DNA from 3 places in the Oerskovia sp. NPDC060338 genome. Region 2 is predicted to be linked to each of the others. Evidence: riboswitches for the same ligand, from Rfam matches in the RefSeq annotation. Region 2 holds a riboswitch; each other region holds the start of a gene.

Region 1 (9,737 bases), on a different contig from region 2:
TACCGCATGCGGTGATGGCGAGGGTGGCAGCCAGCGCGAGGGCCAGCCCACCCGTCGTTCGACGTGCTGTGCGTTGCATTCCGAACCTCCGTGCGCCAGATCGCACCCGGGTGCTCAGAGTCCTCGCACCCGCGGTGGATCACCTGAATATTCAGCACTGAATATCGTGCTGACGATGGCACAGGTCGGACGAGCGCGAAACCCCAGTTGCACAATTGCAACCAGAGAGTCACACACGGCGAACCGGACAACGCGCCCGACGTTCCGGGCTCGGGTCCTGACGACCTGAGTGTCTGGAACGTATGCGGGAACAGTTACGCGAGACTCCGTCCCGCGTTACGGCACCGTCACGGGGACGTCTCGATTCGGCAGAGGCGCAGGTGAGAGGTCTGCGACCTGCGCTCAGGCCGGGTACTGCGAGAACGCGGCCGTCGCGGGGTCGGAGCCCAGGCGGGCGTCCGAGTCGAGCGCGTCGATCGCCGCTACCTCGTCGGCCGAGAGCTCGAACCCGAACACGTCGATGTTCGCGGCGATCCGCTCGGGGTTCACGGACTTGGGGATGACGATCCGTCCGCCCTGGACGTGCCAGCGCAGGATCGCCTGCGCAGGAGTGACGCCGTGCGCGGCCGCGACCGCCGCCACGGCGGGGTGGTCCAGGTCCGCGCCTCGCCCGAGCGGCGAGTAGGCCTCCACCGCGATGCCCGCGGCGAGCGTCGCGGCCTGCGTGGCCCGCTGCTGGTAGGTGGGGTGGACCTCGACCTGGTTGACGGCGGGCACCACGTCGGTCTCGGCGAGGAGCCGCGCGAGGTGGTCGGGCAGGAAGTTGGACACGCCGATCGCGCGCGCCGCGCCGTCGGCGTAGAGCTTCTCGAACGCCCGCCAGGTCTCGACGTAGAGGTCCCTGCTGGGGACGGGCCAGTGGATGAGGTACAGGTCGACGACCTCGACGTCGAGGGCCTCGCGCGAGTCCTCGAACGCCTGCAGCGCCGACTCGAACCCCTGGTCACCGTTGCGCAGCTTGGTCGTCACGAAGATCTCGTCGCGGTGCAGCCCGCTCGCGCGCAGCGCCGCACCGACCCCGGCCTCGTTGTAGTAGCCCGCCGCGGTGTCGATGTGCCGGTAGCCCGCCTCGAGCGCCTGCTCGACGTTCTGCTGGGTCGCGTCGTCGGGCACCTTGAAGACACCGAGACCGACCTGCGGGACGGTGACCCCGTTGTTCAGCACGACGCCGGGGACCTGGGAAGGAGAGACCATCGTCCAGTTCTACCCCGCGCCCGCCGGTGGGCACCACCCGTCGCGCGCAGCGGTCGGAGCCGCACCCCGGGTCTCGGACGCCCCGCGGCCCGGGTGCCCGGCGCGTGAAGGTCGTGGAGCACCTGGGGCGGCCGTGCGAGGGGTCGAGGCGGACGCTGTGGCGCTCGCCTCATCGGCCCGTCCGGGCGCGACGCGCACCGTTCGGGCGTGGCACGGTGGCCTGATGTCCCCGCACGCCTCCCCGTCCCGCGGCCTGCCGTCGGGCGGTCCCTCCCCCGCGCACCCGCGGAGCCGGGCCGTCTGGGTCGTCGCCGTCGTCGTCTCCCTGCTGGTCGCCGCCGCGGGCGTCACGTTCTACCTGACGCGCGCGTCCGCACAGCCGTCGGCACAGCCCTCGCCGACCCCGTCACCGACCGCGACCCCGGTCCCCGCCGAGCGCGTGGACCCGCCGGCGGTCCTCGACCCGACCTCGGTCGAGAACCTCGAGATCCACCAGGAGTCGACCGCGGACACGGGCGACGCCCGCTCGGTCTCGACCGTCGCGATCCCGGGCGAGCGCTCGCTCGCGCGGGCGTTCGGCCGCTTCGTCGACGGGACGACGCAGGCCTACGAGTCGGCGATCGACCCCGGCGCGGTGGGCAACGAGCTCAACGTCGGGTGGGACCTGGTGCTCGCGCAGGGCGACGTGCTGGGCGTGCACGCCTCGACCTACGCCTTCACGGGCGGGGCGAACGGGGAGGTGGGCAGCCAGACGTTCTACACCGACCTCCCGCGCGCGACCACGACGTGGTCGTCGGACCTGCTCACCGCGGACGGCCGCAAGCAGGCCGCGGAGTGGGCGGGAGCGGCGCTCGCGGCCGAGGGGCTGGGGTTCGGCGAGCCCGTGCCGTCGTCGGAGGACACGTTCCGGGACGTCCGTCTCGGGCCCGACGGCGCAGCGACCCTGGTCTTCTCGCCCGGCCTGGTCTCGGCCCGGGCCGACGGGGAGCTGGCCGTGCGCCTCGAGCCGGACGCGACGCGGAGCGTCCTGTCGGCCGTCGGCAAGCAGCTTGCCGAGGTCGCGGCGAGCGGTGCAGCGTTCATCGGGATCGCCCCACCCCCTGCCGAGGAGCCGCCAGTGGCCGCTCAACCCCCCGCGTCGCCCGACGCACCGGACTGCTCGGTGCTGCGGTGCATCGCCCTGACGTTCGACGACGGCCCCGGCAGGTACACGTCGCAGCTCCTCGACACCCTGGCCGAGAAGCAGGCCAGGGCCACGTTCTTCCTCGTCGGTCGGTCGGTCCAGGCGAACCCGGACCGGGTACGCCGCGAGGTCGCCGAGGGCCACGCCGTCGGGAACCACACGTGGTCGCACCCCGACCTGTCGAAGCTCGGTACCGACCAGATCTCGCAGGAGCTGCAGTCGACCGCGGACGCGGTCGAGGCCGCGTCGGGCGTCCGACCGACCCTCGTGCGCCCTCCCTACGGCGCGACGAGCGATACTGTGACGAGTGTCCTCTCCCAGCGCAACGAGCCGGCGATCCTGTGGGACGTCGACACCGAGGACTGGAAGAACAAGGACTCGGCCATGACCTCCGAGCGGGCTCTCGCAGGTGCCCGACCTGGGGCGATCCTGCTGATGCACGACATCCACGCCTCGACCGTGTCGGCCGTGCCGGGCATCGTGGACAGTCTGCGGGCCGCTGGTTACACGCTCGTGACCGTGCCCGATTTGCTCGGTCATGACCTGGTTGGTGGACACAAGTACTTCAATCGTTAGCAACAGGGGTAGCACAGTCGGAGTAACCCCTGTACCGTTACCGGTGAGATTGCAGTGCCTCGCTTGTCCTTGCGCAACGGCCCCATGCCACCGCGAACCTTGTTACCCAAGAGTTGACGACGAACACCGTGATGTTCGGCTCCAGATCATGGAGCTGTTTGAAACTCTAGAAGGAGATCCCCATGGCATTGGGAACCGTGAAGTGGTTCAACGGCGAGAAGGGCTACGGCTTCATCGCACCTGAGGACGGCAGCGCCGACGTGTTCGCGCACTACTCCGCCATCCAGACGCAGGGCTTCCGCTCGCTCGAGGAGAACCAGCGCGTCGAGTTCGACGTGACGCAGGGCCCCAAGGGCCCGCAGGCGGAGAACATCCGCCCGCTCTGATCTCACTCGCCTCCGGGCGTAGCTGATCATTGAACGAGTGCCCCCGACCGGTTCGCCGGTCGGGGGCACTCGTGCGTCCAGGACCAGGCACCTCCGTGCCTGGTCTCTGCCGCCGTGGTAGAACTGAGAACGGTCCAGAGGACCAGCGAACCGCCCTCCGGCGTGCTGGTCCGGCAACCGCGCGACGCGCACGGTGCTCCCGGAGGAAGACCCGCCCCCACGACCGTGGGGGAAGAGCGAGAAGCCCGGCGACACGGCGCTCCTCCTCGTGCCCCTCACCCTGGGCCCGCCCGGGTGAGCGTCGACGCGCGGGGTGAGCTCCGCCGTCGGGCACGGAGAGAAGGAGCACCATGGCTCAGCACGTCATGGAACGCCGGGCGACGACCGCCCCCTGTCCCGCACCGACCGTGTGCGACCGGTACGACACCGGGCACCTCCTGCACCCCGTCCACGCACGCATGCTGGGCAACCGGCCCTGGGGCTGGCGCGACGGCACGGTCCGCGCGGTGCGCCCCGTCGACGGTGGCGTCGAGGTCGTCGTCGAGTACGCGACGGGTGAGGGAGCGTGCCGCGTGTGGCACCACACGGGCCTCGACCTGGCCGACGGGCTGACCGTGCGCGTGCACGAGCAGTACCACGCGCTCGAGCTCGCCGGACGGTCGCTCAACGTCCGGCTCCTGGGCGGGGTCGGCTGTGTGCCGGAGCCCGCCCCCCGCTGACTGCCCGGTCCGACCGCTACCCGCGGAGCGACTCGCTGCCCCATCGTGCACTCGACGGAACGGAGGGGCGGCGAACCACGTTGAACCGGTGAGGGCACCCGCCCTCGACGGTTCGACCAGAAGGACACGCTCATGGGATTCCTCGACCGGCTCCTCGGCCGCACCCCGCAGGACCAGGGGACGCCGCGCCGCCACGCGACCTACGACGGCCACGAGTCCCCCGTGTACGGCACCCCGCCCCCCGCTCCGACGGGTCCGGGGCGCAGCGAGGACGACGTCGCGATCGACCGCTACCGCTACCTGCTGCGCACGGCTCCTCCCGAGGCCGTCGAGCAGGCGCACACCGAGGCGTTCGAGCGGCTCACGCCCGAGCAGCGGCGACGCGTGCTCACCGACCTCGGCGAGAACCTGCCGCCCTCCGAGCGGGCGACCTCCGACGACCCGCAGTCGCTCGCCCGCATGGCGACCCGCGCCGAGATGCGCAACCCCGGCACGCTCGAACGGTCGTTCGGTGGCAGGCAAGGCGGGCCCGGCATGGGGTCGATGATCGGCTCGAGCATGCTCGGCACCATCGCGGGCGTCGTGATCGGCTCGGCGGTCGCCAACATGATGTTCGGCCCGATGTTCGGCGACCCGACCGCGAACCTCGCGGGCGACGGTGGGGCGGGAGGCGAGGGCGATCCCGGCGCGACCGAGGCCGACCCGGGAGCGGGCGACACGGGTGGCGAGCTCACCGAGGCCGGAGGGGACCTCGGCGGAGACTTCGGTGGGTTCGGCGACTTCGGTGGTGGGGACTTCGGCGGGTTCGGGGACTTCTGAGGCCCTGTCCAGACCTTGGGTGCGTGATTCGGCAGCGACTCGCCAGGGGTGTCGCTGCCGGATCATGCACTCGACTGCGCGCCGGGTTCAGGCCGGGCGCCCCGACTGGCACAGCCCGATGAACGCACCCAGCTCGGCGAGCTCCTCAGGATGCTGCGGCAGGTAGTCCGTGAGCCGGGGCGAGCGGACCACGACGGCGCACCACTGGCCCCGCGAGACCGCGACGTTGACCCGGTTCCGCGAGAGCAGGAACTCCATGCCGCGCGGCACGTCCTCGCGCGCCGAGGCGGTCATCGAGACGATCGCGACGGGCGCCTCCTTGCCCTGGAACTTGTCGACCGTCCCCACACGCACGTCCCCCAGCCCCGCGGCCTGGAGCGCGTGCCGCACGGTCCAGACCTGTGCGTTGTAGGGGGCCACGACCACGAAGTCGTGCTGGTCGAGGGGGCGCGAGCCGGCAGGGCCCCCACCTGGGGCACCGGCGCCGGACGCTCCTTCGCCAGGGACGCCACCGGCGGGCGCGGCCCCACCCCGCCCGCCCGGGTACCAGGCGGTCCCGATCAGGGCCCGGACCTGCCGCACGATCTCCTGGGCCTCCTCGACCGAGGACACCGCGTTCCCGGCGTGCTCGACCTCGACCACGTGCACACCGGGCTCGACCCCCACGAGCAGCCGTTCGCTCGCGGCCGCCTCGGCGTGCAGCAGGCCCTCGTACGCGAGCTCGGACACCGCGTCGCACAGCGCAGGGTGCATGCGCCACGACCGTGCGAGGAAGTAGCCGAACTCCGGGGGCAGCACGTCGTGCCCGCCACCCGCGCGGGTCAGCCAGCCGAGGGCCGACTGGTCGACCGGCTCGGGGTGCTGCCCCTGCGAGACCTGCGGGAGCTGCTGCGGGTCTCCCAGGAGCAGGAGCCGCTGCGCGGCCCGCGAGACCGCGACGGTGTTCGCGAGCGAGAACTGCCCGGCCTCGTCGATCACGAGCAGGTCGAGCTCGCCGTCACCGAAACGCTCGACGTGCGCGAAGTCCCAGGCTGTCCCGCCGATCACGCAGGGCCCTTCGCCGACGAACGAAGAGGTCTGGGCGGAGTCCACGAGCCGCCAGGGGACCAGCCGCGAGCCCTCGGGGAGCTCGGCGGCCGCGACGTCGTCGGGCAGGCCCGACCCCGCGTCTCGCCCGACCCTCGACACGTCCCGCCCCTTGGGACCCGAGGCCTTCTTGCCCACGCGGTCCGCAGCGACGCCGCCCTTCGTGATGACGCCCGCGAGGACGTTCTCGACGACGTCGTGCGACTGTGCCACGACACCCACTCGCCAGCCCTCGGCGGCGAGGCGACCGATCACCTTCGAGGCGAGGTGCGTCTTGCCGGTGCCCGGAGGCCCCTGGACGCCCAGGTAGGACCCGTCGAGGTCGCGGACGGCGTCCGTGACGGCGTCGATGTACCGCTCGGGGCCGTCACCCAGGGTGGGCAGCGGGCCGCCGGACACCGTGCGCGGCGGACGCCGGCGCAGCAGGTCGAGCGCGGGGTGGTCCGGCAGCCCGAGGGGAGCCTTTGGCCCGTCGGGGTTCTGCGCCTGGACGAGCGTCGCGAGCGCCCGGATCGAGGCTTCCTGCTGGGGCGTAGGCAGCACCTGCCCGACCGTCAGCGCCATGGGCAGCGCGTCGTGCGTGGCGGCTCCCTTGGGGACGGGCATCCGCACGTCGAGGACGTCGACCTCCCGGCCGCTCGCGAGCCTCCCGCGCTCGACACCGTGCACGCGCACGCTCCCCGTCGACCAGCGCACCGCGCCGCGCGCGGGCTCGATCCCGTCGGGAGCCGGTCCCTCGAAGAGTGCGGTCGCGCCCTCGTAGCCCGCCTTGAGCTCGGTGCCGTCGGGCAGCTCACCGTAGAGCCGCAGGCGGCGCGACGGGTTGCTGCGCGGCGTCGCCCGGGCCCAGTCCTCGATCACCTCGGCCCGCTCCACGAGGAAGTACGACCGGGGGGTCTGCCACTCGTCGACCGGGTCCTTGAGCCGCGAGAAGTACTCCTGCCAGAACGGCTTGGCCTCGCGCCAGTAGTACCCGACCCCGGCGCCCAGGAGCGCGACGGCCTCCTCGTCGTCGGTCCGCCCGTCCCCCGACCGACCGTCCACGCCGCCCGCGAGCGCCCGCACGTCGAGCTCGACCTGCTCGGCCTCCGCACGCTTGGCCCGGCGGGCCACCTCGGCGTCGCTGAGCTCGAGGACGGGCGGCAGGTCGTCCTCCCACCCGTCGCCGACCGGGGACGGCGTGCGGACGTCGCTCGTCGCGGGGGCCGAGCGTCCGGCGAGGCCCAGCAGGAACTCGTGCAGCCGCAGGGTCGAGAGGCAGTCGTACTCGTTGTAGTCCGCGATGCCGCGCAGCAGCCGGGCGGCCTCGTCCTCGTCGCCCGCGTCGCGCGCGGCGCACCAGGTCGCGTACGCCACGACCGACGCGGCGGCGTCGGTCACGTCGCCGCCGCGGAGCTGGTCGCCCATGTAGAGCGGTTCGAGCTTCTTGATCGAGTACGACGGCGCCGAGACCTTGAGCGAGTGGCGCACGGTCGAGTAGAGGTCGACGAGCACGCCCTGGCGCAGGAGGTCGTCGACCTCCTGCTCGTAGACGCCGTGGCGGGCCGCGATCGACAGCAGGTGGGTCTTCTCGTAGGACGCGTAGTGGTAGACGTGCAGCCCGGGGTGCTGGGCGCGTCGCTTGGCCAGGTAGTCGACGAAGTCGACGAGCGCCTGCTTCTCCTGCTCGAGGTCGTGGGCCCAGAACGCGTGGAAGGGCGGCTTCTCCCCGGGCGTGCCGGGTCGCTCGACGAGCCCGAACAGGTAGTCGATGTTCCACGTGACGTCGCCGGTCGCCGAGTCCGTGACGGACCACAGCGGGTCCCCCTCGAAGTCGAAGAACACGTCGCCCGGGTCCGGCGGGGGCAGGTCGCGCAGCGGCGCGGGGTCGACGACCACGTAGGAGAGCGTGTGCTGCTCCGTCCGGGCAGGTTCCGGGTCCCCCTCCCCCGGCACCACCTGCGTGCTCCACGTGACCGACCCGCTGGGGCCGGGCCCCAGGCCCGGCACGGCTCCCCCGTCGGGCGGCACGTCGACCAGACCGGCCTGGAGCCTGGCCTGGACCCTCAGCGCCTCGAACGTGCGTGCCGCGAGGCCGCGGGGCGGGGCCGTGGCCGACGCGAGCTGGGTCATGGTCGTGATGCCGCCCGCTCGGAGCCGCACGCGCTGGGTGCTGCGCAAGCCCGCGACGCGGAGCAGGTCGTCGTGCTCCTCGACCTGCTGGGAGCAGTACCCGCAGGTGCCGCACTGCCGCAGCCCGGGGGCGTCCCAGCGGACCGGCTCCCCGGCCGCGCGGTGCGTGTCCAGCAGGTGCAGCAGCTCGGCACGACGCTCGCGGAACACGGGCAGGACGTCCGCGAGCCGGTGGTCGGTCACGGCTCGCGTCCCCAGGATCAGGTGCAGCACGGGCGACGTCTCGACGCCTGCGGCCAGGAGCTGGTCGGCGTAGGCCGCGAGCTGGAGCAGCGCGGGGACCTTGGCGCGCCGCGCGAGCTTCGCGTCGTACACCGCGTACTCGGGGCCGCCCGCGCCCGGGGCGCCGGGCCCTCTCAGGGTGCCCGACGTCGTCGGGCCGGCGGGGAGCAGGGAGACGTGAGCCGCCCGGCTGTCCGTGCGGATCAGGAAGTCCGCGCGGCCGTGGAAGCGGCCGTCGAAGAACGAGCCCTGGTAGACGACCTCGACCCCGTCCCGCAGGGCCGCGAGCGTCGCGGCGTGCGCGGCCACGAGGTCCTCGCGGCGCATGGTGCGCGGCACGGGGATCTCCCGGACCGCGTCCGCACCCACGAGGTCCACGAGCCCGGCGAGGACCTGCTGCTCGTGCACGTCGCCCAGGGTCGCGGTGCGTTCGAGCATGTCGTCCGCCTCGACCGCGCCACGGGCCGCACGCCCCGTCTTCTCGTCGAGCGTGCGCAGCAGGCGGTACTCGCACTCGCTCGCCGCGACGAGGTCGCTCGCCGAGAACACGAGCAGCTCCTCGGCGGACGGGTCCTGCTGGTCCATCAGGAACACGACGACTCCTCGGGATCGCTCACGCACGCTGCCGATCGCCCGTCTCGCTGCGGATCGGGGGCCGCCGCACGCTCCTCGACCCGGTTCCTTTGTACCCGGCGCCGCTGACAGGGCACGGAATTGGCGTCAACGGGCCGATCTGCAGCATAGTGAGCGCGCTGGAACTGTCGAAGGAGCTCTCCCATGGCCGTACATTTCAACCCGCCGCCCGGCTGGTTGGTACCCCCCGGTTTCGCCCCTTCGTCCGACTGGCACCCCGACCCGGCCTGGCCGGCCGCGCCCCAGGGCTGGGTCTTCTGGGTGGAGGCCGGCGCTGCCGCAGCCGTGCCCACGCCGCCTCCGCCCCCTGCCCCGCCCGCCTCGGGGGCCGAGGCCTGGTCCCGCGAGACGCCGGGCGGCGGGATCCCTGTGCTCTTCCAGACCGCGGGCGCCCCCGGAGCGTCGGCGGTCTCCGGGGCCACGAACGCCGTCCCCGCCGGCATGCACCCCGGAACGCTTCCCGCGACGTCCCCGGGGGGCGGGACCCCCGCGGTCGGGCCGACGAGGCGGTCACGCCGTGACGTGAGCGCACCCGCGCCCGCGGAGGCCCCCTCCTCGACCATGATCCTGCCGGTCGTCGGCGCTGCCGCTGCTCCGGGGGGCGCCGCCACGAGCACCGCCCAGGCCGGCGGCCCTGCGGTCCCCGTCGCGACGCCTGCCGCTTCCGCCGGGCAGCCTCCTGCTTCC
Region 2 (9,737 bases):
CCGGACGTGCGGGGAGGGCCAGCGCTCCTCGCCGACCCAGCGCCCGGGCAGCTCGTCGTAGACCGTCGCGGGCGGCACGGACTCCGTGATCCAGGCGCGCAGCGCCGGCTCGTCGAGGGCGCCCGTGTCCTGGCCCTTGAGGAACTGGTCCCACCAGCGCAGCGTCTCCTGGAGGAACCCGATCGACGGTCCGGGCGGCAGGCCGCGGTCGGGGTACTGGTGCGACCACGGCCCGACGATGCCCCGGACGGGGCCACCCAGGGTCCGGCCGGCGTTCGCCGAGCCGTCGCTCGATCCCTGGTCCGCCGACTCCTCCCCCGCGGCGACGAGCCGCAGGACCGTGTCTCGGTACGGGTCGTTCCACCCGCCGACCGCCAGGACCGCGGCCTTGATCGCCGAGTAGTCCTCGATGACGCTGCCGTGGCGCCAGTAGTCGTCGCGCGTCTGGTGGTCGAGCCAGGTGTGGACGAACGGCTCGGTGTGCTCGAGGCGGTCGAGCCACTGCTCCTTCCACCGGTCGCCCACGACGGCCGGGTCCGGGGGCCGGGAGCAGAACGCGAGCATGGTCGCCGCCCACGCGTGCATGTCGACCGCGAGGACCGACCCGCCCGTGTAGTGCACGTCGTTGTCGTAGCGGTCGTCGGTCGAGCAGACCGTGACGATCGCCGCGAGCGCCTCGGGGGCGAGGGCCGCGACCTGCAGGGCGTTGAACCCTCCCCACGAGATGCCGAACATCCCGACCTTGCCGCTGCACCACTCCTGCGCGGCGAGCCACTCGACGACCGCGACGCCGTCGGCGAGCTCGGTCGGCGAGTACTCGTCGTCCTGGTGCCCGTCCGAGTTCCCGCTGCCGCGGATGTCGACACGCACCGACGCGTACCCGTGGCCCGCGTAGTACGGGTGGCGCTGCGCGTCGCGCGGGGCCGTCCAGTCGGACAGCCGGTAGGGCAGGTACTCCAGGATCGCGGGGACCGGCGTGGGGTCGACCGGCCGCCAGACCCTCGCCGCGAGGCGCGTGCCGTCGGCGAGGGGTATCCAGTGGTCCTCGACCGTGGTCTCGAACGGGAGCTCGGTCACGTACCGCATGGTCGTTCCTCCGGTGCTGGGTGGTGCGGGTGGTGCTGTCGGGCGGGTGGTGCTCGTTCAGTGGTGGTGGCGCGGGGCCACGTGGGTCGTGCGGGTCGCGCCCGCCGGTCAGTGGACGGGGTGCATGGTCCGCTTCATCCAGGGCGACAGGATCAGGACGACGACCCCGACGAGCACCGCGACGGCCCCGTTGAGCGTGAAGTAGAGGCCGTCAGGGATCTCGCCGTAGAACCGGACGGTCTGCGCCTGGATGCCGTTCGCGAGCGCGATCGACAGGAACCACACGGCCATGGACTGGCTCGAGAACGCCGCGGGGGCGAGCTTGGTGGTCGCGGACAGGCCCGTCGTCTGGAGCAGGACGTCGCCCAGGCCCAGCAGCAGGAGCGAGGCCAGGAGCCACCAGACGGCGATCTTCCAGTCTCCGCTCTGCCCGGTCACGGCGGGCACGAGGATCAGGTAGGACAGCCCGCCGAGGAGCGCACCGATCGCGATCTTCTTGGACGCGTGCGGCTGCCGGGGGCCGAGCCAGGTCCACAGGGCGGCGACCACCGGCGCGACGAGCACCTCGACGCCGCCGAGGAACGAGCTGAACCAGGCCGCCGGCGCCTCCCAGCCGAAGATCGTGCGTTCGACGTGCTGGTCGGCCAGCAGGATCAGGACGCTGTACGCCTGGAACAGCACGAAGTTGAACGCGACCGACGCGAACCACAGCACCAGGAACGGCCGGAGCCGGCCGCGCTCCTCGCCCGTCACGCGCGGGCTGCGGAACACGACGGTGAAGTAGACGATCGGGGCGGCCATGGCGACCACGGTCAGCGCGTCGACGACGCCCGCGATGCTGAGCCGCCCCGCGAGCGCGAGCCCGACGGCGAGGATCAGCACGCCGGCCGCGACGCCTCCCAGGATCCACAGGGTCCGGCGCATCACGGCCGGCGGCAGGGGCGCCTCGGGGCCGCGCCCGTGCCCCGGGATGTGCCGGCGGCCCACGACGTACTGGACCACTCCCGCGGTCATGCCGATCGCGGCAGCCGAGAACCCCCAGTGCCAGCCGACGTCGGCGCCGAGCCACCCCGTGACCAGGGGGCCGAAGAACGCCCCCACGTTGATGCCCATGTAGTAGAGCGCGAACCCCGCGTCGCGGCGCTCGTCCGTGGTCGAGTAGAGCTTGCCCACGAGCGTCGACACGTTGGGCTTGAGCAGCCCCGTGCCCAGGCTGATGAGGACCAGCCCGAGCCACGTCGAGAGCTCGGCGGGGATCGCCATGGTGTAGTGCCCGCACGCGATGAGGATCCCGCCCCACAGGACGGCGCGGTACGAGCCCAGGACCCGGTCCGCGATCCACCCGCCGCCGACCGAGACGAGGTAGACCATGGTCCCGTAGCCCGCCGCGATGGAGGCCGCAGGACCGGCCTCCATCCCGAGCCCGTCGTCCGCGACGGTCGCGGTGAAGAACAGCACGAGGATGGCCTGCATCCCGAGGAACGAGAACCGCTCCCAGACCTCGAGGCCGAACAGGGTCGACAGACCTCGCGGGTGCCCGAAGAAGGCCCTGTCGTCCGGGTCGACCGCGGGGTCTGCCGGTCGTGCGTCCTCGGTCGTCAACAGCCCTCCAGCGATCGGTGCGCCCGCCGCAGGCTCGCGGAGGCATCCTTCCAACCTAGGGAGGATCGGGGCCCGGGGCCACAGGGACGCTCGGCCTGGTCGCCCGCAGCGCGGCTCGCAGCCCGTCAGACGACCCGGTCGAGGCCCTCCAGGCGGGCGAGCCGGCCGAGCAGGGCGTCTCGCACGTCCGGCCACTCGTCCGCCAGGATCGAGAAGTAGGCCGTGTCGCCGCGCGACCCGTCGGGAGCGACGCGGTGGCTGCGCAGCACCCCCTCGGGCACGGCCCCGAGGCGCTGGATCGCCGCGATCGAGCGGGCGTTGCGCGCGTCGGCCCGCAGCGCGACGCGCTCGACGTCGAGCACCTCGAACGCGTGCCGCAGCAGCAGGTACTTGCACGCCGGGTTCGTCACGCCGCCCCACCAGGGACGGTCGTAGAACGTCGAGCCGAGCTCGACCCTCCGCTGCGAGGGCGACCACTCGTAGAGCGAGGTGCTGCCGCGGACGGACGTGGCGCCGTCGGGCCCCTCGCCGGGAGCAGCCGGCCCGACGACGGCCCACGCCAGGCGCCCCGGCGCCGCCACCGCGTCCCGCACATAGACGGACATGGCCGGCGTCCCGCGAGGCGTCGGCGAGGACATGCCCGCCCACAGGGCGTCGTCGACGAACGCCCCCAGCGCCTGCGCGTGCTGCTCGCCGAGCGGCTCGAGGCGCAGCCCGAACCCTTCCAGGACCGTGGCGTTCTCCATGCGGTCATCCTGCCGGACCGGACGTGAGGATCCTGTGAACCGCCCGTCCCCCGAGATGCGAGCCGTCTCCGGACCTGCCTACGGTCGATGCGAACCACCCACCATCCGACGATCACCACGGGAGGACCTCCATGGGACTGGGAGACAAGATCAAGCACGCGGCCGAAGAGGTCGAGGGCAAGGTCAAGGAGGGCGCCGGCAAGCTCACGGGCAACGAGAAGCTCGAGGCCGAGGGCCACGCCGACCAGGCGAAGGCCAACGTCAAGCAGGCCGGTGACGACGTCAAGGACGCCTTCAAGAAGGACTGACCCACCAGACGAAGAACGCCCCGGGACCCGCACGGGTCCCGGGGCGTCGCTGTGGACGGGGGAGGTTCAGAGGGCGACGGCGGGCGGCAGGGCCGTGACGGACGCGACGGGCTGGCCGGGCACGGCGGCGGCGTGCCCGACGACCGGCGGGACGACCGACAGGAGCGGCGTGGTCACGGGCTCGCCGGCGGCGGACATCTCGACCGGGCCGAGCAGCGGGACGATCCGCGGGCTCGTGATCCGCGCGAGCAGGCCGAGCTCGACGCCCGCCCACTCGTGCGCGAGGATCGAGAAGCACACCGAGTCGGCGCGCGTGCCGTCAGGGGCCGCGCGATGACCTCGCATGACGCCCTCCTCGTACGCGCCGAGGCGACGCATCGCGGCGAGCGAGCGAGCGTTGCGCGCGTCCACCCGGAAGCCCACGCGGTGCACGTCCCACGACTCGAACGCATGTCGGAGCAGCAACCATTTCGAGACCGGGTTGACGAGGCTCCCCCACGTGGAACGGGCGTAGAAGGTCCGCCCGATCTCCACGCGCCTGTCGTCGAGCGACAGGTCACGGAAAGCGGTGCTCCCCACCACGAGACCCGAGCCCGCGTCGACGACGGCGAAGGCCGTCAGCGCCCGGGTAGCCCGAGTGTCCTCGATGAAGTTCACCATCCCGACCTCCCCCTCGGGGAGGGTCATACTCATACCCGCCCACATCGTCGGATCGACGATCTGAGCCAGCGCACCGGCGTGCGCGACAGCCAGGGGTTCGAGGCGGAACCCGTGGCCTTCCAGGACGACATCGTGCTGCACAGCGCATATCAGAACACACGCAGGCGTCGCCGCCAAGACCACGGAGCGGTCTGCTGTGGACGACGAGGTGACGCACGGGTGAACGTTGTGCTCCGAGGAGCGTCTCCGCAGGTCAGAGGGCCTCTCAGGCGGGGGCGGGACCGCACCCCACGGCGGCCGTGATGTTGCCGACCGCGGCGGTCGCAAACAGCCCGGAGAGCCCTGCGACCTGGAGCAGCGGGCGCGGGTCGTCGCTCACGACCCAGCAGCCGTCCACGACCTCGTACCGGGCCTTGGCCCCCTCGCCGACGTAGGCGCGCAGCGCGACGATCAGGCGCTCGATCTCCTCACCCGTGGTGCCCACGCCGATGGACGCCCGGATGGCACCGGCCGGGAAACCCAGGCGGGCCAGGAGCGGGTGCGCGCAGAACCGACCGTCACGCACGCCGATCCCGTGCTCGGCCGACAGGTAGGACGCGACGAGGCCCGCGTCGTGGCCGTCGACCGAGAACGTCACGACGCCCACGGGGTCCACGGCGTCGGCCCAGGCGCGGACGACGCGCACGCCGTCGATCTCCTCGAGCCCCTCGACCAGGCGGGCGCGGAGCTCGGTCTCGTGCGCGACCAGCACGCCCGGCTCGAGCGCTGCGAGCGCGTCGCACGCCGAGGCGAGCGCGACCGCGCCGATCACGTTGGGCGACCCGGCCTCGTGCCGCGCGGGGGCGCTCTGCCACGTGGTGCCGTCGAGCGTCACGTTGCGCACCGCACCACCGCCCGCGAGGTAGGGCGTGCCGGCGTCGAGCCAGTCACGACGTCCCACGAGCGCGCCCGCGCCGAACGGCGCGTAGGTCTTGTGGCCCGAGAACGCGACGTAGTCCACGTCGCTCGCCGCGAGCGAGACACCGCGGTGCGGGACGAGCTGGGCGCCGTCGAGCAGGACGCGCGCCCCGGCGTCGTGCGCTGCGGCGACGACCTCTGCGAGAGGGAGGGACTCGCCCGTGACGTTCGAGGCCCCCGTGATCGCGACGAGCGCGTACGGGAAGCGGGACAGCTCGGCGCGCAGCCCGGACAGGGTCTCGGCGACCGTCGCGCCGCCGACCAGGACCGTGGCACCGCCCGTGCGCTGCCAGGGCAGGAGGTTCGCGTGGTGCTCGACGTCCAGGACGAGCACCCGGCCGGGCGTCCCGTCGGCCTGCGCCGGGACGCAGCCCGCGAGCAGGTTGAGCGAGTCGGTGGTGTTGCGCGTGACGATCGTGACGTCGTCCTCGCGGGCGCCGACGAACGCGCCGATGGTCTGGCGCGCGGCCTCGTAGAGGGCCGTCGACACCTGGGACAGGTAGCCCGCGCCGCGGTGCACGCTCGCGTAGAGCGGCAGGACCTCGTTGACGCGGTCGGCCACGACCTGCAGCGCAGGGGCCGACGCCGCGACGTCGAGGTTCGCGTACGGGACGCTGCGCCCGTCGACGAGCGGGACCAGGGTGTCGCTGCCCACGACGGGCAGCACGGCACACGAGGTAGGGGCTTCGATGACTGCGTGTGCGCTCATGGCACGTCCTCCGGTGGTCGTCGGAGTTCGCCCTGCGGCCCCTCCGCGCTTGCCCCCCTCCTTGTAGAGAGGGGCCCGGTCGTCACCCGGGGCACCCCGCCGCGGAGGAGGGTTGCCGGCCAGCAAACCGGGGTTTTGCGCTGGCGCTCATGACCTGGTGTCCAGGATGGGCGAGGCCCACGGAGCGTGTCAACCGGTGGGCACGGCGTCTCGGATGGTGGGCAACGGGGGTGCGTCAGGTGGTCGGAGCGGGTGCCGGGGAGTCGTCGCGCAGGGCCGCGACGCGGCGCGCGTCGGCGCGGTACATGGCCGCGTGGTCGAGGAAGTCGGACCGGCCCGTCTCCTCCGCGCGGCCGTCGGTGAAGTCCGCGATCTCCTCGAGCCGTTCGACCATCACGCTCAGGACCTCACGACGCGAGAAGGGCAGCCCGTAGGCCGCGACCAGCGCGTCGAGGCGCACGAGGGGGTCCAGGCGCCCGACGACGTCGCCCCCGTCCTCGCCCACGGCGTCCGCCACGAAGGGCGCGAGCCGGTATCCCAGGTAGGCCAGGTCCCGGATCCGCGGGCCGGGGCTCGCGGTGTCGAAGTCGATGAGGCCCACCAGGGTCCCGTCGCGGAAGACCAGGTTGTACGGGGCGACGTCGTTGTGGCACACGACCTCGACCGGCTCGCGCTGCGGGAGCTGCCAGGTCGGGGCGGCGGCGGGTACGGGGACGGCTGCAGCGCCGCCGACGACGGTGCCCCCGGAGGCCGTGCCGTCCGAGACCGCACCGCCGGCTGTGACCATGGCCGTGGCCGTGGCCGCGGCCGCGAGGAACCCGATGCTCGCGTCGTGCACGCGTCGCAGGAGCGCGCCCGCGTCGCGGAGCACCGACTCGCCCCAGAGCCAGTCGGGCAGCGGATAGTTCGCGACATCGCCCGGGAGGTAGGACAGGACCTCGCGCCCCTGGTCGTCGACGCCCAGCGGCTCGGGCACCTCGACGACACCGCTCGCCCGCAGGTGCGCCAACAGCGCCTGGACCGTGGGCGTCCAGGATCCGGCCGACCGGCGGACCGTGTCGCCGCTCCGCACGACGGTCGTGGAGTTGCCCCCGGTCAGAATCTCCTCGAGCGGGCCGCCTTCCTGACCACCTTCGCTGAGGGCGAGGGCTTGCGTCGAGGTCGAGGCACCGAGCCCCCTCCCTCGACAGGAATCCTCGATCTCACGGCCGGACGGGAAGCTCTCCATGCACGGCAACCTATCCCCTGCCCACCCTGCGAGACACCCGTTCCACTCCGTGGGCACCGTGGCGTACGATCCGACGCAACCATCCAGAGCGGCTGAGTGACTTGGCACGATGACGCCGCAGCAACCCCCCGGCGACGGGCGAGGGTGCTACCGCCACGACCGATGGAGGATCACCATGAGTGCCCCCGACCGCGCGACCGCTGCACCGGTCCCCGACGCCCGGCCCGCCGACGGCTACGCCGGCGACATCACGCCCCTGCAGGCGTGGACCCTTCTCCAGTCGGACCCGGACGCCGTCCTCGTCGACGTCCGCACCGACGCCGAGTGGCGCTTCGTCGGCGTCCCTGACCTGTCCTCGGCGGGCCGCGAACCGGTCCTGACCCAGTGGGTCACGGTCGAGGGCCGCCCCAACCCGGCGTTCGTCGCCGACCTCACCGCGGCCGGTGTGACCCCCGAGCGCCCGGTCGTGTTCCTGTGCCGCTCCGGTGCGCGGTCGATCGGCGCGGCCAAGGCCGCGACCGCGGCGGGCCTCGGCCCGGCGTACAACGTCCTCGAGGGCTTCGAAGGAGCGCTCGACGGCGCCGGTCACCGTGGTTCCGACGGCTGGCGCGCAGCGGGCCTCCCCTGGAAGCAGTCGTGAGCGCCGCGGCCGAGGACGGCGTCCTGCGCATCCCCGCCGGGATCCCCGGAGGCTCGGGCCGCGGCCCGCTCCCCCGCTCGGTGCGACCCGACACTCTCGCGGTGCGCGGTGGCCACGCCCGCTCCGAGTTCGAAGAGACGAGCGAGGCGCTCTTCCTCACGCAGGGCTACGTCTACGGGAGCGCCGCCGAGGCCGAGGCCGCGTTCACGGGCGAGGTCGACCGCTTCATCTACTCGCGCTACGGCAACCCGACCGTGCACACGTTCGAGGAGCGGCTGCGCCTCATCGAGGGCGCCGAGGCCTGCTACGCCACGGCGTCGGGCATGTCTGCGGTCTTCACGTCGCTCGCAGCGCTCGTCGGTGCGGGGTCGCGCATCGTCGCAGCCCGCGCGCTGTTCGGCTCGTCGCTCGTGATCTTCGACGAGATCTTCGCCAAGTGGGGCGTGCGCACCGACTACGTCGACGGTCACGTGCTCTCGCAGTGGGAGGAGGCGCTGTCGACCCCCGCGGACGTCGTCTTCTTCGAGACCCCGTCCAACCCCATGCAGGACGTGATCGACGTGCGCCGCGTGAGCGACCTCGCGCACGCGGCGGGCGCCGTCGTCGTGCTCGACAACGTGTTCGCGACCCCCGTGCTGCAGAAGCCGCTCGAGCTCGGCGCGGACGTCGTCGTGTACTCGGCGACCAAGCACATCGACGGCCAGGGGCGCGTGCTCGGCGGCGCGATCCTGGGCTCCGAGGAGTACGTCAAGGGACCCGTCCAGACGTTCATCCGCAACACCGGCCCCTCGCTCAGCGCGTTCAACGCGTGGGTCCTGGTCAAGGGGCTCGAGACCCTGTCGGTGCGCGTCAAGGCCCAGAACGCCGCGGCCTTCCAGGTCGCGACCGCGCTCGAGGAGCTGCCCGGTATCACGGCCGTGCGCTACCCGTTCCTCGCCTCGCACCCGCAGGTCGAGCTCGCCAAGGCCCAGCAGAGCGGCGGCGGGACGGTCGTGACGTTCAACCTCGACGTGCCCGGCGCCGACGACCCGGGCACGGACCCCGAGCTCCTCAAGAAGCGCACGTTCCAGTTCCTCGACGCGCTGCGGATCGTGGACATCTCCAACAACCTGGGCGACGCCAAGTCCCTCATCACGCACCCCGCGACCACGACGCACCGCAAGCTGGGGCCCGACGGTCGTGCCGCCGTCGGGATCGCAGAGACGACCGTGCGCTTGTCGATCGGCCTCGAGGACCCCCTCGACCTGATCGAGGACGTCGAGCAGGCGCTCGCCGCCCGCTGAGGCGCCCGCCGCACCGCACTCGGCGGACGGTCCAGGAATACCCCGGCCGTATCCCGGGGTTGCACCTGGCGATGACTACCTCGCCGCGCCTCTCCGTCCTCGACCTCGTCCCCGTCCGTTTGGGACAGTCCAGCTCCCAGGCCATCGCCGCCTCCCTGGACCTCGTGCGCCTCGCCGACCGCCTCGGCTTCACGCGCTACTGGTTCGCCGAGCACCACAACATGCCCGCGGTCGCCGCGTCCGCCCCGCCCGTCATGATCGCGGCCGCCGCCTCGGTGACCGAGCGGATCCGCGTCGGGTCGGGCGGCGTCATGCTCCCGAACCACGCGCCCCTCGTCGTGGCCGAGCAGTTCGCGGTCCTCGAGGCCCTGGCCCCGGGGCGCATCGACCTGGGGATCGGGCGCGCGCCCGGCAGCGACCCCGTGGTCACGGCGCTGCTGCGCAGCAGCGGCCCCACGTCGGACGTCGACCGCTTCCCCCAGCACGTCCAGGACATCCGCTCGCTCATGAGCGCCGAG
Region 3 (9,737 bases), on a different contig from region 2:
CGACCTGCACGATCCGCACATCCTCACGATGGTCACTCTCGTGTCTGCGGGCTCGACCGCACAGCAGGTGCTCAGTGCGTTCGGCGCCAAGGTCGGACAGCAGTTCGCGATGGAAGCCATCAAGGCGATCCCCATCAGCGTTCTCAGGCAGGTCAACAAGAAGGCGGGGTTCTTTCTCGTCGCCAAGTACGGGACGCAACGGGCAGCGATCACGCTGGCCAAGGTGCTGCCCATCGTTGGTGGAGTCGTCGGCGGCGCGGTGGACGCTACGCTCACTCAGCTCATCGCGCGCACCGCGAAGTCGCTGTTCCCACGCGACATTGACGACATGCCGGAGCGAAAGCCAAGAAGGCGTCGCCGTGACGAGACGGCCGACGAGGTCGCGTGACCTCTGGTCCTGCCCCTGTCGGTCCGCTTACCCCCACTCCTGCGGCGCGAACTGCGACAGCGTGAGCTGCGCCCCCTGCGGGTCGCGCACCACGGCCTCGCGCGTCCACTCGTTCTCGCTCGTCGACAGCACGACCCCACCGGCCCGCTCGGCCGCTGCCGCGCTCTCGTCACGGTCCGCGACGGAGAACGCCACGTCCCACCGAGCCGGCCCCTCGACGCGCGCGATCCCGGCCGCGACGTCGGCGAACCCTGGCGGCGCGAACTCCTGCCGTTCGAAGATCCCGGGGTCGATGGTGTGCGCGAGGTGGTCGCCGTACCCCGGGACGCGGAACATACCGGCGCCGAGCGCGGGGTCGAGCTCCCAGCCGAGCAGCGGTCCGTAGAAGTCGAGGGCCCGGTCGGGGTCGGGCGTGAGGAGGTTGCTGAAGTTCCAGGTGCCCGGCTCGTTGACGCGTTGCGCCCCGAGGCGCGTGCCCGCCTGCCACAGCCGGAACCGCGCACCTTGCGGGTCCTGGACCGAGGCCATGCGCCCGGGCGGGCCCACCGTCTCAGGCCCGGAGAGCAGCACGCCACCGTCAGCGGCGACCGCCCCGGCGGTGGCGCCGACGTCGTCGACCGCGACGTAGGTGATCCACTCGGGCGTCCCGTCACTGCCGTCCGGCGGGGAGGCGATCGCCGCGACGTCCTGCCCGTCGAGCGAGGCGACGACGTAGCGCCCCGGCGCGTCGGGCGGCATCTTGTCGGTGAACGTCCACCCGAACAGGGCGCCGTAGAACGCGGTGGCGGCGTCGACGTCGGGCTGCTCGGTGTCCACCCAGCACGGCACCCCGTGCGGGTACGTGCGGGGCTGCGTCGGTGAGGTCATCTCTGCCTTCCCGGCCCCGCCGGGTGCGGGGCCTCCCGCGTTCCACCTTCCCAGCCGCCGCCGACACCGGCCTCTGGGGACGACTGTCCGGTCAGTCGGCGTCGTCGATCTCCTCGAACCGCAGCGTGACCTCGCCACGGACCGTGCCTTCGCTCGCCCGGATCTCGTCGAGGTGCAGCGTCCCGACGCCGTCGAGCTCGAACGCGTCCCCCTCGTCGAGCACGACGACGGCCTCGTCCGAGGGGGTGCGCAGCGCGAGCTGCGCGAGGGGCGTGCCGTCGACGAGGCCGACGCGCATGATCCCGACCCGCAGCACCCCGAAGGTGGGTTGCGAGCCCTGCCGAGCATTCCTGACCGTTGTCACAGGTGGGTCCTATCGGGTGGAGGGGACGGCGTAGACGGTGTCGAAGTTCTCCTTGTACTGCTTCTCCGTGAGCCACATGTCGCCGACCTTGTCGGACCCGTCGTTCTGCAGGTGAGCGCCGGGTCCCCACGGGTTGATGACGTGGACCTTGAGCTCGCCGTCGCGCTCCTCGACCTTGTCCACGATGTACGCATGGTTGGGCACGACCCGGGAGTCGTCGACCTCGTCGCCGAACGGCCACCACGACGGCTCGTCCTCGGTCCCGAGCGCGACCGGGCCGTCGGCGAGACGGTCCTTGAGGTCGGAGAGGTTCCCCTCGCCGGTCTTGGAGGGGGTCGCACCGGTGATGGCCGCGAACGCATCGCTCGAGTAGCCGCCGTCGATGTCGTCGTAGCTCCCGCCCCAGTACTCGGCGGCCGCCTTCTCGTAGATCGACGCCCAGCTCGGGTTCCCGCTCGGGTCCATGACGCCGTCCTGCGCGACCTCGGGCTCGACCGTGATCTCGACGGGGTCGCCGTCCTTGTACATCGTCACGGTCCACGTCCCGTCGGCGTTGAGCTTCATGTGGTCGCGGATGAACTGGGGGTCGTCGCGGGCGACCGCGCCCAGGCCCGCGAGGAGCCAGCAGTCGCCGAGGCCCTGCTGGTTGATCATGTTCGGGTCGAGCGCCGCGTCGCCGAGCGGGATCGTGGGCGGGACGTCGACCCACGGGCCGTGGCCCGAGAGGTCCGGGTTTCCCGGCCGGTCCTTCCCCCCGTCGCCGGAGCGGTCGCCGCCAGCCCCCGGTTCACCGCCCCGGTCGAGGACCGACCCGCCGTCGGCCGCGCTGGTGCGGGCCTGGTCCTCGGCGTTCCGCCGGAGCACCTCGGCGTTGTCGCGGAGCGCACCGAGGCAGGAAGCGAGCGCGGGAGCCAGACGCCGGGACCAGTCCTGCCGGAACTCCTCGGCGTCGGGCCCCACCCAGCCCGTGGTGGCGACGATCCCGTCGACCTGCCGCCGGGCCGTCTCGAGCGTCTCGGCGCTCTCCACGAAGCTGCTGCCGAGCCCTGCGAGCGCCTCAACGTCGGCGCCGAACATGGTGCGCATGTCCCCCCTCGTGGCTGCGGGACCGCCTTGGTCCCGGGCATCGCCGACCCACGCTATCGACCACGCGGCGGGCAGGCCATGGGCAGCGGTCCCCATGCGACCTCACCCGGTCGACGCCCCGTCGCTGCTAGGTTCGACGACGCCGCGCACCTGCGCGTCGACCGACCCAGCGAGGGGGCACCGCGTGAGAGACGCCGGATCGTCGAGGAAGCGGCTGCGTGCCGGCGGGGTGCTGCTGGTGGTGGCCGCCGTCGGGCAGCTCGTCGCAGGGTGCAGCAGCTCTCCCGCCGCGGCTCCGACCGCGAGCACGCCGGGTGCGAGCCCCGCCGAGGCGCTCGACACGTACACGGTGGTGCGCGACGACGTCCTCGCGGCGCTGTCGTCCCTCGACCCGGCCACGCCGTGGGAGTCGAGCGGGACGGCCGGCCTCTCCGAGGAGGGCTCGGCGTGCACCCTGGTCCTGCCGGCCGCCGGCTCGGCGCAGTACCTGTACGTCGAGGGCGACGACTTCGCGGCGGTCCGCACAGCCCTGGACCCCGTCCTCGCGCAGCACGGGTTCGCCGCCCTGGGGCAGACCGTGTTCGCGGACGGCGGGGCGGTCGAGGTGTCGTCGACCGACGACGCCGGGGCCGAGCTCGTCGTGTCGTCCGAGCAGACGTCCGTCGTCCGCCTGAACGCGCCGGTGCTGTCGGAGACGTGCGACGACGCGGAGCTCGAGCCGTCCTAGGGTGCGGGGCGGGTTGCCGCCGGCATCACCCGGCCACCTCCCACCTCACCGCCTTTCCCAACCTCCGCCGCACCGCTTCCCCGCCGACCTGTTCGATCCACTCGCGCGGCCCAACGACGACGAGCAGCGACCGTGCCCGGGACAGCCCGGTGTAGAGCATCTCGCGCGCCCGGGCGACGTCACGGACGCCGTTGACGGCGAGCACGACGACGGGGCGCTCGAGTCCCTTGAACCCGAGCACGTGCCCGTAGAAGACGTCCTCCTCGGCGAAGAACGCGTCCCAGTAGGCGGCGTGCCCGCCTAGCGCGACCTCGTTGACCTGGGCGGGGTGCCGGCGCCCGGTCGCGAGGAGCGTGACGGCTCCGGGGGCCCAGCCTTCGTCGAGCAGGGCGTCGACGGCGTCGTCAGCGGCAGCGACGGCCTGCTCCGCAAGGACGTCGACCAGGCGCACGGGTGGTCCGTCCATGCCGCGTGGACGGAGCAGGTCCTCGGACAGGGCGCCGAAGACCTGGGCGATCTGCTTGGTCGAGCGCAGGTTCTCGTCGAGGGTGACCTGGACCAGCTCGATCGGCACGTGCCCCTCGCGGGGGAAGACGCGTTGGGCGTCGTCCATGAAGACGTAGAGGCCGCTCTTGTCGGGGTCACGCAGGCACCTCATGAGCGAGGGCCACCAGAGGTCGCCGAAGTCCTGGGCCTCGTCGACGACGACCGCGTCGAACAGGTCGGCCGGTGACCGCTGGGCCGCGAGCTCTCCGAGGGCGAGCGGAAGGTGCCGTTCCCAGTAGTCGCCGTCGTCGTCCGCGCCTGCTGCGGCGCCCCAGGCGCGCGGCAGGTCGTGGAAGAGACCCACGTAGGTGGGGCGTTCGCGCACGGGCCAGGTCGCGACGACCCGTTCGAAGTACCGTCCGAGCCCGCGCGAGTAGCACAGGAGGGCGACGGACTCCCCGGCGCGCGCCCGCCGTCGGGCCTGTTCGAGCGCGAGCCACGTCTTGCCGGAACCCGCTCCGCCCACGACGCGCAGCCGCCGGGCCTCGCGCAGAAGGTCGAGGATGCGGCCCTGGTCGCGCGTCATCTGCTCGAGCCTGTCCTCGTGCGCTGCGGCCGCGGCGAGGTGCTCCGCCTGGCTGGGGAAGCCGCCCGCGAGCGCCTCGACGACCTCCTCGAGATCGGTGTCGGCGAGCGGCCCGTGCCCTTGGCCGTGCCGGGTGATCGCGTTGCGCACCCGTTCGGCGAGCCCATGCCCGCGTTCGAGGTCCCCTCGGTCGACGATCATGTCGCGGGGCAGATCGAGCGCCGCCCAGTCGGGTCCGACGTACTGGTGCGGGAACGCGACGAGGTGCGCGGTCCGGGACTCGGCGGCGAGCAGGCCGCGGTGCCGCAGCAGCGCCTGGAGTGCGTGCCGCGCCCCCTGCACCTGCCCGACCGGGTCGATGCGGTGCCGCTGGTCCCCGTTCCCCTGGTACCAGGTGCCGTCACGCCGTTCGATGTGCCCGCCCTTGACCTCGATCGCGGCGATCCCGAACCCCGGCCAGGCGACGAGAAGGTCTATCTCGTACTCCTGCTCCTCCTCCTGGAGGCGCAGGCCGTGGAAGACCACGGCGTCGTCGGGCAGCTGCGCCAGGAGCGCTTCGTGGAGGGTGCGCTCGGCGCCCCCGTCGGGCGGGTAGGCGGGTTCGGTCGGGAAGGTGCGGGGCGGCATGGCTCTGGTGTACCGGACCTGCCCGACGGCGTCACGCCCCGCGGGCGGACACGTCGCCCTGGTCACGGCTTTTCACCCGTTCGCATGGCTTCGTGGATGAGCGCGACGGCGACGACGTCGTCGAACCAGGAGGTGGGCTTCTCACGGACGACGACGGCCTCGACCCTGCCGGGTTGGACCTCGATCCCTGCGCGCAGGCGGTCGGAGACGGAGCGCAGGTCCCGGGGCACGAGGGCTTCCCACTCGGCGAGCCGGACGTACACGAACTGGGGGTCGAGCGGTGCGAGGCCGTCGCGCTGGACGGCGGGGTGCACGGACTGACCGACGGGATCGATGCGCCCGATCAAGCCCGTGTCGAGCTGGAACGGCCGAGCCCCTCGCGCGACCACCTCGGTGAACATCCCGTGCCACCTTCGAGCGGTCTGCGGTGTCGTGACGACGGTGTTGCCCTTCGGAATGTGGCGCACGACGCGGTCGAAGGCCCCGGTCATGTCGGCGGCTGCCCGCTCGAGCATCGCGAAGACCTCGTGGCAGGTGACGCACGGCGCGGTGAACCCGGTCGTGACCCCTCGCCGGAGCTCGCGGGCGTTGCGCCGGCACACCACGCAGAGCACCGAGGGGACGATGCCGCAGCCTTCGGCCCGATCGAACGGGGTCTGTGCAACCGGGTGCCGGAAGCACTGGATGGGGAAGGCGTCGTCCCCGACGATCGCCTCGCATGCGTCCTCCAGCAGGACCTGCCGGAGGGTGACCTGGGCCGTGCAGGCGGTCTGGGGGCTGACCTGGTCGGGGGCGGGGTTCGGGTTGATGAACGGTTCGATCATGCTTCTTCCTTCGTCGAGGAAGGGGGCCGACCAGCACCGAAGTCCGGGCTGGTCGACGACCCTGCGCTTCCCGCTACCGATCGGCAGCGGGCGGGTCTTCCTCCTGGAGCACCGTGCGCAGAGAGCGCGGTTGCCGGACCGGCACGCGGAGGGCGTTTCGCCGGTCACTCTTGACCTGGGGCATTTGTACTAGAACCCCGTGGTTGTGCGCAAATCGGGCGACGGTGGCCCGCACCGGGGGCGGACCGTCCGTCCCCCGACACTGCGCCCCTCAGCCGCCTACGGTGAGCAGCGCCAGGCTGGGGTGCTCGCGCAGCGCACGTTCACCGTGGGTCCGGTAGAGCGTCATGACGGCCACGAAGGGTGCATGATCTCCGGTGAGCAGGAGCGGTTCCGCCTCGGAGAACTGGCAGACGAGCCCCCAGCTCGTGGGTTCCGGGAAGACGGCTGTCATCGACGCGTAGTCGAACGAGAGCCACCGGCCTCGCGTCTGCACGAGAAGTCGGTGATTGCTCACGACGAGCCTGCTGATGCACTGCTCACGCCATTGCTGCCGAGCCTTGTTCCGGGCGGCAGTGCGCTGAGCGCCGTTGGAGAGCGCGGTCACGGCCAGGCCTGCGGCGACGAACAAGGGTCGACCGTAGAAGAAGCCCGATGTCTGCGAGTAGCTGACGTCCGTGCCGTAGTACCGGGCATAGCCGATGGGGACGTCGCAGAAGTACTCCTCGTTCGCGTACGGGACGACGTCCCAGACGGCCAGGGTCGCAGGTACTTCTCCCGCGAGGAGCTGCTGGCGCAGCGCCTGGGCGTCCCGCCACCCGCGCGCGGACGCGTCGCGCCGTCGGATGTCGATGAGCTCGGCCGCGCGGAACCGTCCCGTGCTGCGCCGGTGATCGCGATACGTCGCGGAGGCCTTGACGACCGCAAGGACGACGAGGGAGATCGGCGCGACGACGGCGCCCAGGAGGAGCAGGAGCATGACGAGCAAGGTCGAGCTGTCCGTCTGTTCTCCCCGGTCGAGGGCAGCGATGCCCGCCATGCAGCCGACGTAGGCGATCGGTGCGAGCACGAGCGGCACGGCCCAGCGAACGTGCCGCCTGACCGCCCCAGCTTTCGGTGCCGTCCGCGGATCCTCCATCGAAGCCCCCTGCCTCGTCGACGGGCGTGATGGTCTTCAGCCCGAACGATCGGGAAGACTACCCGACGAGGTCGGCCGTGACCTGCCACGGACGTCGCTCACGGCCGCAACACCGCACCGTCACCTCACAGCCGCCCCTCCCCCGCCTGCGCGGCCGTGAGGTAGCAGTACCAGCCGGGGGTGCGGGCGCCGTCGGACTGGAACGTGATCTTGTTGACGACCCCGTTCCGGTTCGTGATGGCCGACCACACGAGCGGGCCCCGCGCCGCGTGCGCGAGGAGCTGCTCGACCGCGCCGCGCGACGTGTCGGCGTTGAGGAACACGTCGTGGCCCGCGACCTGGGCGTCGATGAGCTTGCGGCCACCGTAGGTCGCGCGGTCGCCGATGCTCGTGGCCGACGTGGTGTCGCGCCACTGCGTGAGCCACGCGACGAGCTCGCTCTCGGTGAGCCGTGCGGTCGGCACCGCGGGCGGTGCGGCCGGGCGCGCCACCGCGGGCGCCGGCCGGGCCGTGCGCACACGCCCGGCGGGCGAGCCGTTCCCCGCAGCCAGGTCGCGCTCGGCGGTCGTGAACCCCGCGAACGTGTCGCGGGCCACGGCCGGCGCGGCGCCGTCGGCGACCCCGGTGCGCAGGCGGGCCATGCTCGCCGACGCGGCCCCGTACGCGGCCCCTGCCGAGACGCCCTCGTAGGTCAGCGACCGCTCGCGGGCGACACCGATCGACTCTCCGACCTCGATCGCGTCCTGGTTGGCCCCCATGTAGAGGAACGTCCAGCCGAACACGGTCTCGCGCTCCGTCACGAGCGCCCTGATCGCGGCGTGCGTGTACTCCTTCGAGGCGTTCTCGTGGCCGTCGGTCATGATCCCGACGATCACGGTCGCAGGCCGCTGGTCCTCGGGCAGCTGCGCGATCCGCACGCTCGTCGAGTGGACGAGGCGCGCGATCGAGTCGAGCAGAGCCGTCGTGCCTCGGGGCTGGAGGTCGAGCGACGGGACGGTGGCGACGTCCCGGTCGGCGTAGACCTCCTCGTACTCGCTGTCGAACTGCGCGAGCGTCACGGTGCAGCGCCCCGTGACACCGCGCTGCTCGAGCATGAACTCGTCGAAGCCCGCGATCGTCGCGGCCTTGATCGACTGCATGGAGCCCGACCGGTCGAGGAGCATCGACAGGTGGGTGGAGGTGGCGTCGGCCATGGAGTACTCCTCGGGTCGTGGGGCGGTGCGGCTGATGGTGCGCGAGAGGGAGTGGATCAGGTGCGGCGGCGGAAGCGGAGCGGCGTGGTCGCCTCGGGAGCGGCACTCACGTGCTTCCCCTGCTCGACGTCGTAGCGCGCCCTGGTCACTCCCTCTGCCGTCACGCGGTCGTCGGGTCCGCGGTAGGAGCCGAGCGCCGCGGTGCGGGCGACGCGGGGCGGGACGGTGTTGGGTGCGACTCCCGCGTCCGCCGCGACCGAGCGGAGCGAGTGACCGGCGAGCAGGGCCTGAGCCATGGCCTCGTCGAGCGCGGCGTCGAGCTGGACGCGCGCCTCGGCGAGAGCCGCGACGGCCTCCTCGGGAGCGAGTCCGGCCGCGGCCTCGAGGGCGGCGCGGGCCGAGGCCAGGCTCGGCAGCCCGTCGGTGCGGTGCGGTGCGTTCTTGTCGGAGGCCATGCCACGAACGTAGTGCACCAAGTGCACATGTACAATAGATGCACACAGGCAGTTGCTGCACGACGAGGCCATGTCGCCGCGCCTGCAGGGTGCGACTACCCAGAGGGGTGTTTTCTGCGCAGCCACCACAATTGTGGCGGCTACACAGAAAACACCCCCGCCCCCAGGCGCCCGAGCGCGTCCGGTCCGCACCCCTGCTCCCGGACCGGGACGCTCAGCCGAGCCACGCCACGACCGGCCCCCACCTACGTAGTACCCCCTACGTGCGTTGACCATCGGACAAATCCCCCGCCAGGCTCGCAGTCGTCCCCTGTCATCGACGAGAGGTACGAACATGCGCACCACGCACACGATCCGACGGCCAGCGACGACGCTGGCCCTGCTCGCCCTGCTCCTCACGACGGCCCTCGCGGCGCTGTCGGTCACCGCCACGGTCCTCGCCCCCCGCGCCTCCGCGGCCGAGCCGTGCGCCGCGCCGTGGAGCGCGTCCGCGGTCTACACGGGCGGCGCGGTCGTCTCGACCGGCGGCCACAACTGGAAGGCAGGCTGGTGGACGCAGGGCGAGACGCCCGGCACCACGGGCCAGCGGGGAGTCTGGCGCGACCAGGGCACGTGCGGCGGCTCGACCGGCGGCGGCACGGGAGAGACCGGCGGCACCACGGGTGGTGACAACGGCGGCGGCACGGGAGAGACCGGCGGCACCACGGGTGGTGACAACGGCGGCGGCAACCAGACCGGCTTCGTCGTGACCGAGGCCCAGTTCAACCAGATGTTCCCCAACCGGAACCCGTTCTACACCTACCAGGGCCTGGTCAACGCCCTGAGCGCGTACCCGCAGTTCGCCACGTCGGGCGGCACCGAGGTCGCCAAGCGCGAGGCCGCGGCCTTCCTCGCCAACGTGAACCACGAGACGGGCGCCCTGGTCTACGTCAAGGAGATCAACACCGCGAACTACCCGCACTACTGCGACCCGAGCCAGTCCTACGGCTGCCCCGC

The links. A riboswitch is a leader RNA that binds a small molecule or an ion and turns the genes downstream of it on or off. The one in region 2 is predicted to bind S-adenosylmethionine.
Region 1: another riboswitch for S-adenosylmethionine. It lies ahead of ACFWGN_RS03580 (hypothetical protein); the one in region 2 lies ahead of ACFWGN_RS15540 (aminotransferase class V-fold PLP-dependent enzyme).
Region 3: another riboswitch for S-adenosylmethionine. It lies ahead of ACFWGN_RS03910 (hypothetical protein); the one in region 2 lies ahead of ACFWGN_RS15540 (aminotransferase class V-fold PLP-dependent enzyme).

Annotation. Positions count from the first base shown of each region.
Region 1 covers NZ_JBHXCQ010000002.1:334,506-344,242, reverse strand. The annotation lists gene ACFWGN_RS03595 (aldo/keto reductase) at 403-1,254, opposite strand; gene ACFWGN_RS03590 (polysaccharide deacetylase family protein) at 1,478-3,013, shown strand; gene ACFWGN_RS03585 (cold-shock protein) at 3,196-3,399, shown strand; SAM riboswitch class IV at 3,531-3,642, shown strand; gene ACFWGN_RS03580 (hypothetical protein) at 3,750-4,118, shown strand; gene ACFWGN_RS03575 (hypothetical protein) at 4,251-4,937, shown strand; gene ACFWGN_RS03570 (TM0106 family RecB-like putative nuclease) at 5,025-9,002, opposite strand; gene ACFWGN_RS03565 (excalibur calcium-binding domain-containing protein) at 9,195-9,737, shown strand, end outside.
Region 2 covers NZ_JBHXCQ010000012.1:87,328-97,064, reverse strand. The annotation lists gene ACFWGN_RS15565 (CocE/NonD family hydrolase) at 1-1,086, opposite strand, end outside; gene ACFWGN_RS15560 (peptide MFS transporter) at 1,195-2,688, opposite strand; gene ACFWGN_RS15555 (GNAT family N-acetyltransferase) at 2,814-3,434, opposite strand; gene ACFWGN_RS15550 (CsbD family protein) at 3,566-3,742, shown strand; gene ACFWGN_RS15545 (GNAT family N-acetyltransferase) at 3,809-4,543, opposite strand; gene ACFWGN_RS15540 (aminotransferase class V-fold PLP-dependent enzyme) at 4,668-6,068, opposite strand; SAM riboswitch class IV at 6,109-6,223, opposite strand; gene ACFWGN_RS15535 (phosphotransferase enzyme family protein) at 6,304-7,296, opposite strand; SAM riboswitch class I at 7,373-7,465, shown strand; gene ACFWGN_RS15530 (rhodanese-like domain-containing protein) at 7,472-7,936, shown strand; gene ACFWGN_RS15525 (O-succinylhomoserine sulfhydrylase) at 7,960-9,219, shown strand; gene ACFWGN_RS15520 (LLM class flavin-dependent oxidoreductase) at 9,291-9,737, shown strand, end outside.
Region 3 covers NZ_JBHXCQ010000002.1:409,055-418,791, reverse strand. The annotation lists gene ACFWGN_RS03940 (EcsC family protein) at 1-388, shown strand, start outside; gene ACFWGN_RS03935 (VOC family protein) at 416-1,255, opposite strand; gene ACFWGN_RS03930 (hypothetical protein) at 1,347-1,619, opposite strand; gene ACFWGN_RS03925 (C2 family cysteine protease) at 1,629-2,705, opposite strand; gene ACFWGN_RS03920 (hypothetical protein) at 2,890-3,432, shown strand; gene ACFWGN_RS03915 (NERD domain-containing protein) at 3,458-5,131, opposite strand; gene ACFWGN_RS03910 (hypothetical protein) at 5,194-5,955, opposite strand; SAM riboswitch class IV at 6,014-6,131, opposite strand; gene ACFWGN_RS03905 (hypothetical protein) at 6,227-7,024, opposite strand; gene ACFWGN_RS03900 (hypothetical protein) at 7,219-8,286, opposite strand; gene ACFWGN_RS03895 (hypothetical protein) at 8,343-8,741, opposite strand; gene ACFWGN_RS03890 (glycoside hydrolase family 19 protein) at 9,076-9,737, shown strand, end outside.